Regions from separate parts of the Mesorhizobium sp. L103C119B0 genome, predicted to be linked through region 3. Evidence: predicted binding sites of a transcription regulator. Region 3 holds the regulator's gene; each other region holds the start of a gene.

Region 1 (4,203 bases), on a different contig from region 3:
CCGGATCCTCGCGGCAAAAGCCTCTGCAACTTCTCTGACCCGCTGGTCCCGAGGGGGCGAGGAAGAAAGGAGCATTTCGAGACGGTCGAGAGCGGAGACACGGGAGGCGGAAGCGCTTCTGGCTTCACACGAAGGTTTTGGATAAAACCTCCGGCCCTCCGTTCAGCCCCCAGCAAGGACCGGCAGATTGCGGGCGTCTATATAGCAATTTGGCTGGAAGGCAAGGGTAACGCATGCTCCGGACAGCGTCCTGGCGTCGCAGGGTTGGAAAAGACCAGGCATCAACTCGTATGCGGGGTACGACCGTTGATCGTTTCGGGGAAGAAGTCCGGAGCCGCCTTACGCTTGCCGAACATCATATCGTATTGCAGCAGGCGGAAATCGTTGATCGCCGGATCGATGTCCTTCTGCCGCGCCCAGTCCGCCGTGGCCTCACCTGACGGTGTCAAAAGCAGATTGCGATCCACGACGCGATAGCGTTCGCGCAGCGCGCCTAAGAAGCCGGTATAGTAGGGGTGCGTGATCCCGGCCGTGGTAAGGATATGGTAGGGCAGGAAGGCCGGGCTCACCGCGCCCATATCCTGCGCCGGACCGGTGCGGTTAGACCAGATGACCAGCGGCGTCTGATGATGCTCCAGTGCCGCCTCCGGCGTCGGTTCCTTGCGCGGCGCGACATTGTCTTTCAGGTAACCGGTTTCGACATAGACGGGGCCGAGCGGCGGCAGATGGTCGCCGAAGAAGGCGATGACCGTCGGCCGCTCGCGCTTCTTCGCCCATTCGATCAATCGTTCGAGGCCACGGTCGGCATCGGCGGAGCCTTCGGCGTAGCTGAGCAGCGATTCCCGCGCCCATGTGCTGATCGGCGCCGCGACCTTGTGGGTCGGATTGTAATAGCGGTACGGCTCGTAGGGACCGTGGTTCTGCAGGCTGACGGCGAAGAAGAACACCGGCCGCTCGCTGGCGTCGGCCTCTGCGATGATCTCGTCGGTCATCGAGGCATCGGAAGCCAGCGGCCCGCGCTTTTCCAGTGGCGGCAGCGTCTCTTCCGAGCGGAAATCGTTGAAGCCGAAATCGGCATAGACGGCGCCCCTGTTCCAGAACCAGTTGGTGCCCGGATGGATGGCGCGCGCCCGGTATCCCTCGCTTTTCAGGAAGGTCGCCAGCGACGGCGTCGGCGTGCGCACATATTGCTGATAGGGGATCGAGCCCGCCGGCAGGAAGGCATTGGAAAAGCCGGTCAGCGCCTCGAATTCGATGTTGGCGGTCATGCCGCCGAATTCCGGCGAGAACATATAGCCGGAACGCAGCGCCCGCACATTGGGGATCGGGTCAGGCGTGATTGTGACGCCGGGCAGCTTGGTCGGATCCCAGAAAGATTCGCTCATCACCACGATGATGTCGGGTTTCTCATCCGGTACCGAGGCCGCCACATCAGGCCTGTCGATCGCGTCGATCGCCTTGTCGGAATAGCCCGCCGGGGCCGAGACATGCGCCATCGGCACGTTGAGCGCGAAGGCCAGCGCAAACCCGTTGGAGGCGTAGTTCTCCTTCTGGTCCCACATGATCGGGATGATCTGCAGCCGGTCGCGGGTCCACGAGAAGGTGGCGTAGTCCATGATCGAGACGAAGAAGGCGAGCAGCGGCACTGCCAGCGTCAGCCGCGCCAGCCGCCCTTTGCGGCTGAGGATCGGAACCTTGCGGCGCCACAACCGCCAGCCATAGATCAGCAGCGACAGGCCGGCGACGATGCCGACCGCCATGGCGAGCGCCGTCCAGGGCCGTTCGCGCACCAAGAGCGGCATCAGTGCCATGATCTGGCGCGAATAAAGAAAATCGGTTGGGTAGAGTGGATCGCCGAGATAATGCGACTTCTGATGCCCGACAAAGGCCAGCGCCAGCGTCAGCGGCGCCACGATCATCAGGCTCTGGTGACTGCGGCCAAGCACGGCGTCCAGTCCCATCAGCACCAATGCAAAGACAATGATGGTGGTCCAGCCCGGCTTGAATGGCTGCAGGAAGAAGTCGACCGTGCCGAAGAAGTCGCCCCGCACGATCCATTCGATGGCGAACACCAGGATGGCGGAGGCAAGCAGCGTGACCAGACCGTAGCGGATGACCGGCCATCTGCGCCCCGGCAGGTAGCCGGTGGACGGATCGTCTTCCAAGAACTGTGGCGCGGGTACGGCCGCGCCCTTCCTGATCCTAGCCACGTCTCTTCCCCCGGCCCAAGCAACGCGCATTTCCACTCGCGCCACCGTTCTGTCATAGAACTGTCATGCAAAAGCTAGCGCCTGTGGCGAAAATAAGAAGAGCCAGCAAACGATTCGTGAGCGGTTTTCATCAGGTGTGATCGGCAAAAAGCCTTTGGGAACAGGGACTCGAGGTCAGCTCCGGTTTAAGCGAGAGCGGAAATGCCGCCTCCGGGCTTGACTTGACGGTCCGCCTTGCGTCACAGGCAGGAAAAATCAGCCGCTGGAGAGCGCCCAAATGGCCGTCGCATTCACCTTTCCGGGACAGGGCAGCCAAGCTGTCGGCATGGGCAAGGACCTCGCCGACGCCTTCCCCGAGGCACGCAGGGTGTTCGAGGAAGTCGATGATGCGTTGGGCGAAAAGCTGTCGAAACTGATCTGGGAAGGCCCGGAAGAGGCGCTGACCCTGACTGCCCATGCCCAGCCGGCGCTGATGGCGGTCTCGCTGGCGGGAATCCGCTCGCTGGAAGCGCGCGGCTTTTCGCTGAAGGACAAGGTTGCCTACGTTGCCGGTCATTCGCTCGGCGAATATTCCGCCCTTGCCGCGGCCGGTTTCGTTTCGGTCGCCGATGCCGCCCGGCTGCTGCGCATCCGCGGCAACGCCATGCAGGCGGCGGTGCCGGCCGGCGAGGGCGCCATGGCGGCGATCATCGGACTGGAACAGCCCGACGTCGAAGCCGCTTGCACCGAGGCCGCAACGGGATCCGGCAAAGTCTGCCAGATCGCCAACGACAATGGCGGCGGCCAACTGGTGATCTCCGGCGCCAGGGCGGCGGTGGAACTCGCCGCGAAACTGTGCACCGAAAAGGGCGCCAAGCGGGCGCTGATGCTGCAGGTCTCCGCACCCTTCCATTCGGCGCTGATGGCGCCGGCGGCCGATGTCATGCGCGAGGCGCTGGCCGGCGTGACCAAGAATGCACCGGTCGTGCCCGTCGTCTCCAACGTCACTGTAGCCCCGACCAGCGACCCCGACGAGATCGCGCGCCGCCTGGTCGAGCAGATCACCGGCCGCGTGCGCTGGCGCGAAACGGTGGAGTGGTTCGGCGCCAATGGCGTCGCCACGCTGTTTGAGATCGGCGCCGGCAAGGTGCTTTCCGGCCTGGCGCGGCGGATCAACCGCGACATCGCCACATCGGCCGTCGGCACGCCGGCCGATGTCGAGGCGGCGCTGGCCGCGCTTGCATAATCCACTGGCGATTCAACCCCTCCCGTGGGAAGGGTGTTCTCTTAAGATCAGGAGACGAAAATGTTCGAACTGACCGGCCGCAAGGCGCTCGTCACCGGCGCATCGGGCGGCATTGGCGAGGCGATTGCCCGGGTGCTGCATGCGCAAGGCGCCATTGTCGGCCTGCACGGCACCCGCATCGAGAAACTGGAGACCCTGGCCGGCGAACTCGGCGACCGGGTAAAGCTGTTCCCGGCCAATCTAGCCGACCGTGACGAGGTCAAGGCGCTTGGCCAGAAGGCCGAAGCCGAACTCGAAGGCGTCGACATACTGGTCAACAATGCCGGCATCACCAAGGACGGCCTGTTCGTGCGCATGGCGGACGCGGATTGGGACAGCGTGCTGGAGGTGAACCTCACCGCCGTGTTCCGGCTCACCCGCGAGCTGACCCATCCGATGATGCGCCGCCGCCATGGCCGCATCATCAACATCACCTCGGTGGTCGGCGTCACCGGCAATCCTGGCCAGACCAATTATTGCGCCTCCAAGGCCGGCATGATCGGCTTTTCCAAGTCGCTGGCGCAGGAGATCGCCACCCGCAACATCACCGTCAACTGCGTCGCCCCGGGCTTTATCGAATCGGCCATGACCGACAAGCTCAACGACAAGCAGAAAGACGCGATAATGGCCGCGATCCCGACGCGCCGCATGGGCACGAGTGTTGAAGTGGCGTCGGCCGTCGCCTATCTCGCCTCCAACGAGGCAGCCTACGTCACCGGCCAGACCATC
Region 2 (4,203 bases), on a different contig from region 3:
CGGCATAGCCGGTGATGAAGTTGAACAGCTGGGCGACATCGCGCGCGATCGTCGGATCGGTGGTGAAGAAGGACAGGTCGGTGTAGATGCGCGCGGTCACCGGATGGTAGTTGCCGGTGCCGAGATGCACATAGTTGCGCAGCTTGCCGTCCTCACGCCGCACTACTAGCGACATTTTCGCATGGGTTTTGAGTTCGAGGAAGCCGAACACGACCTGGACGCCGGCGCGTTCGAGGTCGCGCGCCCAGCGAATGTTGGCTTCCTCGTCGAAGCGCGCCTTGAGCTCGACCAGGGCGGTTACCGACTTGCCGGCCTCGGCCGCGTCGACCAAGGCGCGCACGATCGGGCTGTCGTTGGAGGTGCGGTAGAGCGTCTGCTTGATCGCCACCACCTCGGGGTCGGCCATCGCCTGGCGCAGGAATTGGACCACCACGTCGAAGGATTCATAGGGGTGGTGGACGACGATGTCCTTCTCGCGGATGGCCGCGAAACAGTCGCCGCCATGCTCGCGGATGCGCTCGGGAAAGCGTGGATTGTAGGGGGTGAACTTCAGGTCGTCGCGTGGCACGGCGACGATCTCGGAAATCTGGCTGAGCGCCAGCGGGCCGGTCAGAACGCTGATGCGGCTCGAAGAGACGCCAAGCTCGCCGGCGACGAACTCGCGCAATTCGCCGGGCATCGACTTGTCGAATTCGATGCGGATGACCGAACCGCGGCGGCGCCGCTTCAGCGCCGTCTCGAACAGGCGCACGAGATCTTCCGACTCTTCCTCGACCTCGATATCGCTGTCCCGGATGATGCGGAAGGTGCCGGAACCCTTGACCTCATAGCCGGGGAACAGCTTGCCGATATAGAGGCCGACAGCCTCCTCCAACGGAATGAAGCGAACGTGCTGCTTGCGGTCGGGCAGACGGATGAAGCGCTTCAGCGCCACCGGCAGGCGCAGAAGAGCGCTCATCTCCTCGCCATTCTTGCGATGGCGCAATTGCAGCGCCATCGAGAAGCCGAGATTGGGAATGAACGGAAACGGATGCGCCGGGTCGATCGACAGTGGAGTCAGCACCGGGAAAACCTGGTCCTGGAAATGGTCTTCCAGCCAGACTTTTTCATCCTTGGTCAGTGCATCGCGGGTGATGCTCTCAATGCCTTCCTTGTTGAGCAGCAACATTAGCGCCGAAAGGCTGTTCTGCTGGTCCTCCTGCAGCCGCTCGACCTCGCGCAGCAATTGTTCCAGCTGCTGCTCCGGCGTGCGGCCGTCGGGGCTCTTGAGCGCAATGCCTTCGCGCACCTGGCCCGCAAGGCCGGCGACGCGGACCATGAAGAATTCATCGAGATTGGCGGCCGAAATCGACAGGAAACGGACGCGTTCGAGCAGCGGATGGTGCTCGTTCTGTGATTCCTCGAGCACACGCCGGTTGAACTGCAGCCAGGAGAACTCACGGTTGACGAACCGATCGGGGTTGCCGCCCTCGGGGCTCGCCACCTCGACATTGATGAATTCGCTCTGCACCGGCTTCAGTTCGTTCATGGTTCCTGCTCTTCCCCGCCAACCGTCCTTGGAGCGCCGCTGGACGTGCCATGCCTCTAACACGCTTTTGTGGCGCATGACCCTTCGGCGAAAACCGTTCCGATTTCAGGGACATGCACTTAACCGGCTCAACGTATCCTCTGACAGGCTTTTGCGACAGTTTCATTTCAACGATCTTGCAAACAGGCCTGTTATGTTCCAGATGCTTTTCGACGAGATCAAGGAGACGATGATGGCAGGCGGTTCCATTCCCCATTTCCAGAACGATGCGGGCCATCCGGCAATCGACATCGGCGTCAAGGAATTCATGTGCACCGGCGCCAACCCGCCCTTCGACCACCCGCATGTGTTCCTCGACATGGGCGACGACGATGAAAAGGTCTGCCCCTATTGCTCGACGCTCTACCGCTATTCGGCGAAGCTGAGGGCGACTGAAACGCTGCCGGCTGGTTGCCTTTATATCGACCAGGCCGCCTGATCCTTCCGCGACAAGCCCGATGGAAGACATCAGGTCCCGGCAGGTCATAATCGCCGGGGCCGGCATCGCCGGGCTGACCGCCGCCCTTGCCTTCGCCGGACGAGGTTATTCCGTAAAGCTGATCGAACAGGCACAGCACCTCGAAGCGGCCGGCGCGGGCATCCAGCTTTCGCCCAATGCGACGTGCATCCTTGGAAAGCTCGGCGTTCTCGACCGGCTGCTGCCGGCAGCCTCGCGGCCCGAAGCGGTGGTGCTGAAGGATGCAGCGACGCTGCGTGAACTGGCGCGGGTGCCGCTTGGGCAAGCCGCCGAAGCGCGCTGGCAGGCGCCTTATCTCGTCGCCCACCGCGCCGATCTGCAGGCAGCGCTGTTGGCGCAAATGGCTGAACGGCCGCAGATTGAGCTCGTCACCGGCGCCCGCGCGACCGGCATCGTCAAAGACGCGCAATATGTCGCCGTGACCGCCGAAGTGGACGGCCGCGAGATCGAGGCACGCGGCAAACTGCTGATCGGCGCCGATGGCGTCTGGTCGGCGGTCCGGGCGCAACTCGCAGGCGAGGACTTCGTCAAAAGCCGTTTTTCGGGCGAACTCGCCTGGCGGGCTACAATCGCAGCCGACGGTGCGGCCGGAGAAGCCTTTGCCGCGATCGTCGCCGCCGACTGCGTCACCACGTTCCTGCATCCAGGCTTCCACATGGTCGCCTATCCCGTCAGCAAAGGCCGGGCCTTCAATCTCGCGGCCTTCACCAAGGGTGAGCGCATGGCCGAAGGTTGGTCGGGCCATGCCGATCCCGCGATCCTCACGGCTGCCCTGCGCGGCACCGCGCCGGGCCTGACGAAGCTTGTGGCACTGGCCGGCCCATGGACGGCCTTTCCGATCCACACCGTCGAACAACAGCGGTGGACAAGCCCGCAGGGCATCGCGCTGATCGGCGACGCCGCGCACGCGATGACGCCGTTTGCGGCGCAAGGTGCCGCGATGGCGATCGAAGATGCCATCACGCTTGCCGACGCTATCGCCGATTTCCCTGGCGATCTGCCCAGAAGTTTTCAAATCTGGGAAAATCTTCGGCGGCCGCGTGTCGCCAAGGCCGCGCGTCGTGGGGCCGTAAACCGCCTCGCCTGGCATGCTGCCGGCCCGGTGGCGATCGCCCGCAATCTGTTCCTGGCCATGCGCTCGCCCGACAAGCTCGCCGCCGACCTCGACTGGCTCTATGGATGGCGAGCGGACACTCGGCAGTCTAGATCGTCGACGTAGCGATCCTTCCCACCCCCTCTGTCCTGCCGGACATCTCCCCCGCAAGGGGGGAGATTGGATGTCGCCGGCGCCTTCGCCAAAATCGCCGGCGTTGCAGCAGGAGCGCCGCGGGCAAAACGGCTGATCTCCCCCCTTGCGGGGGAGATGGCCGGCAGGCCAGAGGGGGGTGCTGTCCCGCTGACTTCAAAAGATCCAACACTGTCGCGATGCGATGAAGGACTGCTAGTTATAAAACCGCATCGACAAGCCCAGCGAGGCCGGCAGCGGGTTCCACCAGCCGGTGCGCAGGCCGGCGGTGCGCAGGCCGGCGGCTGTCCAGGTGTTGCAGCCGACAAGCGCGTTGAAATGGCCGTTCGCCTCGAAGAAGCGGTCGAAGCTGGAATAGGCGGCGTTCTCGATGACGACCGGACCATGCGGCCCTTGCTGGAAACTCGCGTCGATATAGTCGAGCAGCGCTGCAAAATGCTCCTCATCGATGTCGAAACCGGTGACAGCACGGTGCGGCTCGGCGATGGTCCCGGCGATATCGACATGCATGACCGAGGCGTCCAGTGTCAGCGCCTTGAGGACGGGCACTGCCTTCAGCTGCGACCAGCTCGGCGTCTCCAGATAGAAGGCCCGGCCGCCCCAGCCAAAGACGATGTAGCGCACTTCTGGGGCGTCGACGGGGATGCCGGCAGCGACCAGGAAATGGAAGCGCCGGCGCACCTCGTCATCGACGGGAATGGCGATGTCGGTGTGGATCGGATTCTCCAGCACCAGAATATGGCGCGTGCCCTCACCCGCCGCTGACGCCGGCCACAGCGGACGCGGCACCAGCGTGCCGAGCGTGGCAGCGAGCGCGACCACGATAATCAGCATGGCCAGGAAACGCAGGGCTTTTCTCATGCGGCGGCGGCTTTGCGTTTCAATGGAGAAGATCGACCCCAGATAGCAAAA
Region 3 (4,203 bases):
TTGGTATGAACATCATGACCGAACAGTCCCTTGAGAATGCAGTGGGCGACAAAATGAACGCCAAGTCGAACGAAGTCATCAAGATGCGCGGCGACAAGGTCGGCGTCTTCTACGGCGAGAAGCAGGCGTTGTTCGACGTCAATCTCGACGTCCGCCAGAACCAGGTGACGGCGCTGATCGGCCCGTCCGGCTGCGGCAAGTCGACCTTCCTGCGCTGCCTCAACCGCATGAACGACACCATCGATTCGGCGCGGGTGACCGGCAAGATCACGCTCGATGAAGACGACATCTACGACAAGAACATCGATGTCGTCGAACTGCGCGCCCGCGTCGGCATGGTGTTCCAGAAACCCAACCCGTTCCCGAAGTCGATCTACGAGAACGTCGCCTACGGCCCGCGCATCCATGGGCTGGCCAAGCGCAAGTCCGACATGGACCAGATCGTCGAGCAGAGCCTGAAGAAGGCTGCGATCTGGAACGAGGTCAAGGACCGCCTGCAGGAGCCCGGCACCGGCCTGTCCGGCGGCCAGCAGCAGCGCCTGTGCATCGCGCGCGCCATCGCCGTGTCGCCGGAGGTGATCCTGATGGACGAGCCCTGCTCGGCGCTCGATCCGATCGCCACCGCCCGTGTCGAGGAGCTGATCGACGAACTGCGCCAGAACTACACGATCGTCATCGTCACCCACTCGATGCAGCAGGCGGCGCGCGTGTCGCAGCGTACAGCGATGTTCCATCTCGGCTATCTCGTCGAGGAGGGCGCCACCGACAAGATGTTCACCAACCCCGACGACAAGCGCACCCAGGACTACATTACCGGCCGCTTCGGCTGAGCCGTCCGGCGGGTGAATTTTCAGGCACGAGGACCAAGATCATGGGTGAACATACCGTCGCCTCCTTCGATGAAGAGCTCGGGCAGATCAGCAAGCTGATCCGCGACATGGGCGATCTGGCAGGCTCGATGGTCAGCGGCTCGACCAGGGCGCTGCTCAATTCGGACAATGCGCTGGCACAGCGTGTCGTTTCCGACGACGCCATCATGGATGCGCGCCAGCGCGAACTGGACGACCGCGCCATCACGCTGATCGCCAAGCGCCAGCCGATGGCCAACGATCTGCGCGCCGTGGTCGGCTCGATCCGCATGGCCGGCGACCTCGAGCGCATCGGCGATCTCGCCAAGAACATCGCCAAACGCGTCGGCACCGTGGGCTTGAGCGTCACGCCGCGCGACCTCTCGCACTCCATCGATGCCATGGCGCAGCTGGTGCTGATCCAGGTGCAAGGCGTCGTCGAGGAATATGCCGCCACCGATGCGGCAGCTCTTGCAAAACTCAGGAATGACGACGAGCGCATCGACGTCAAATACACGTCCGTGTTTCGTGAGCTCTTGACCTACATGATGGAAGACCCTCGCAACATCACCGCCTGCACGCATCTCTTGTTCTGCGCCAAGAATCTTGAGCGCATCGGCGATCATGTCACCAACATCGCCGAAAATGCGTATTATGTGCTGACCGGCCAGCAATTGCCCGCCAATCGTCCGAAGCAGGACGAGACGGCGATGGCCACGCCGGCCTGATGAGGGTGAACTGCCTATGATCGCGCCACGCATCATGGTCGTGGAGGACGAGGAGCCGCTAGGCGTGCTCCTCCGCTACAACCTCGAATCCGAAGGCTATCACGTCGAGGTGGTGACACGCGGCGACGAGGCCGAGATCCGCCTGCAGGAAAACGTGCCCGATCTCCTGGTGCTCGACTGGATGGTGCCCGCTGTTTCCGGCATCGAGCTCTGCCGGCGGCTTAGAGTGCGGCCCGAAACCGAGCGGCTGCCGATCATCATGCTGACCGCGCGCGGTGAGGAAAGCGATCGCGTGCGCGGCCTGTCCACCGGTGCCGACGACTATCTGGTCAAGCCATTCTCGACGCCGGAGTTCATGGCGCGCGTGAAGGCGCTGCTGCGCCGGGCCAAGCCGGAAGTGCTGTCCAGCGTGCTCAAGGTCGGCGACATCGTGCTCGACCGCGAGTCGCACCGTGTCTACCGCAAGAAGAGCGAGATCAGGCTCGGACCGACCGAGTTCCGGCTGCTCGAATTCATGATGCGCCATCCCGGCCGCGTGTTCTCGCGCAGCCAGCTGCTCGACAATGTCTGGGGCGAGACGATCTACATCGACGAGCGAACCGTCGACGTCCATGTCGGGCGCTTACGCAAAGCGGTCAACAACGGCCGCATGCCGGATGTCATCCGTACCATTCGCGGCGCCGGCTACGCGATCAGGGAAGACTAGGATGCTGCGCGTCGCGCCGTTGCCGGCCATTCAGGCGACATGCTTGCCGGATTTGGCCTGAATGCCCGGCGCGAAAATCTCCTGATCGACGAAGCCGAGCGCGCGCATGGCACAGCCTTCGCGGATCAGCGGCAGCTCGTTGGGCTCGGTGTCGAAGGAGATCGATTTCGAGTGCTGGCCGCCGGCGGTCTGGGCGATCGCTTCGCGCAATGCCGGCTCGATCAGGTCGAAGGCGGCGGCGCTGACGCCAACCATGGCGACAGGCGCCGGGTCGATCAGCGCAAACAGGCTGCCGAGGCCGAAGCCGAGCGCCTCACCGGCCTTGCGATAGGCTTCGCGCTCCGGGCCATCGGTTTCGCGGGCGCGCGCGGCGAGTGCGCGCATATCAGCGTCGCCGATATCGACCGGCTCGGCATCTTCGCTCATCATTTTGGCGCTGCGCCAGATGGCGTAGTTTCCGGCATAGGCCTCGACGCAGCCGCGCCGCCCGCAGCGGCAGAGCGCGCCGCCCGGACGGTGGATCATGTGGCCGAACTCGCCGCCCGAGGAATGGGTGCCGGTGAACAGTTCGCCTTTCAGCACCAGCCCCATGCCGATGCCGTGCGACAAGAGGATCGCGATGAAATTGTCGCGGTAGCGCTCGGGCTGGCGCCATTGCAGGGCCACCGCCATCATATTGCAGTCGTTCTCCATGGTGGCAGGAATGCCGAATTCCGCTTCCAACATGTCGGCGAAGGCAATGTCGGTCAGTGGCGTGATTGGCGACCACAGCATGGCCCGCGCCTGCGAATCGGTGATGCCCTGGATGCCCATGGCAATGCGGGCGATGCTCTGGACATCGAGGTCCGGGTCCGCGAGACGCCGCCCGACGATTGCTACGCATTCGCCGATCAGCTCGTCGCGCGGCATGGTCAGCGTGTCGAGCCGGCGCTGTTCTTCCGCGACCACCTGGCCGGCATAGTCGATGACGGTGACGGAGAGGAAGTTCAGCGACAGCACCACGGTCATGACCGCCGCCGCTTCCGGGTTGAGGCCAAGGCCGACCTGCGGCCGGCCGCGTTTCAGCGAGCCGGTCTCGCCAGGCTTGCCTTCAATCAGGATGCCTTCTTGAATTAGATCAGACGAGATTGCCGATATCGTCGAATGGCTGAGGCCGGTGGTCGCCGCAATCTCGGTCCGCGACGGCTGGCCGGCCCGGCGCACGGCCGAAATCACCATCGCACGGTTGCGACGGCGCAGATCGTCGTGGCGGATCCCAACCGACATTTGTTTTCCTCCCGGCCTCCTCGCGCCTCATGATAGTGAAGGCGTTCGACGGCACCAGCCAAATATTGGCAGACGCCGGCAGCCCTGTCATTGTTTATTGCGGAGCTCGAAAAAATTCGGCAAGGCTATCAGAATCCATCATAATCGATGTTGACAGTGCCTTATCATTGAACCAGTGTTTTTTCGAGGCTCGAAAAAATGGAGCCTCTTTGTGCAGGCCTTCGGGCCGGTTTTGTCGCGCCGTGGGCGGCGCAGGGAGGGTTATAATGAACAGATTTGCAGCCGCCATGCTGGCGGGTGTCGCCATGTCGCTGGCGCTGATGTCGGTCGCGCAGGCGAAGGACAAGGTCATCGGCGTGTCGTGGTCGAACTTCCAGGAAGAGCGCTGGAAGACCGACGAGGCGGCGATGAAAACGGCGATCGAAGCCGCCGGCGACAAGTACATTTCGGCCGACGCGCAGTCCAATCCCGGCAAGCAGCTGACCGACGTCGAAAGCCTGATCTCGCAGGGCGCCAACTCGCTGATCATCCTGGCGCAGGACGCCTCGGCCATCGGCCCGGCGGTGCAGAAGGCGCTGGACGAAGGCATTCCGGTCGTCGGCTATGACCGCCTGATCGAGAACAAGGACGTTTTTTACCTGACCTTCGACAACAA

What was found. The regulator PhoB, encoded in region 3, activates phosphate uptake and scavenging genes when phosphate is short. The targets are predictions, from matches to a motif close to TGTCATNNANCTGTCAT.
Region 1: the regulator PhoB is predicted to act here: its motif matches at 2,261-2,277, upstream of X728_RS157225 (LTA synthase family protein).
Region 2: the regulator PhoB is predicted to act here: its motif matches at 1,682-1,698, upstream of X728_RS140755 (RNA degradosome polyphosphate kinase).

What each region holds. Positions count from the first base shown of each region.
Region 1 is NZ_AYXE01000004.1:313,700-317,902, reverse strand. It holds gene X728_RS157225 (LTA synthase family protein) at 282-2,210, opposite strand; gene fabD (ACP S-malonyltransferase) at 2,488-3,435, shown strand; gene fabG (3-oxoacyl-[acyl-carrier-protein] reductase) at 3,496-4,203, shown strand, end outside.
Region 2 is NZ_AYXE01000021.1:53,032-57,234, reverse strand. It holds gene X728_RS140755 (RNA degradosome polyphosphate kinase) at 1-1,528, opposite strand, end outside; gene X728_RS140760 (zinc-finger domain-containing protein) at 1,761-2,006, shown strand; gene X728_RS140765 (FAD-dependent monooxygenase) at 2,026-3,264, shown strand; gene X728_RS140770 (TIGR02117 family protein) at 3,487-4,152, opposite strand.
Region 3 is NZ_AYXE01000010.1:57,506-61,708, reverse strand. It holds gene pstB (phosphate ABC transporter ATP-binding protein PstB) at 6-830, shown strand; gene phoU (phosphate signaling complex protein PhoU) at 872-1,576, shown strand; gene phoB (phosphate regulon transcriptional regulator PhoB) at 1,593-2,282, shown strand; gene X728_RS148755 (ROK family protein) at 2,313-3,548, opposite strand; gene xylF (D-xylose ABC transporter substrate-binding protein) at 3,815-4,203, shown strand, end outside.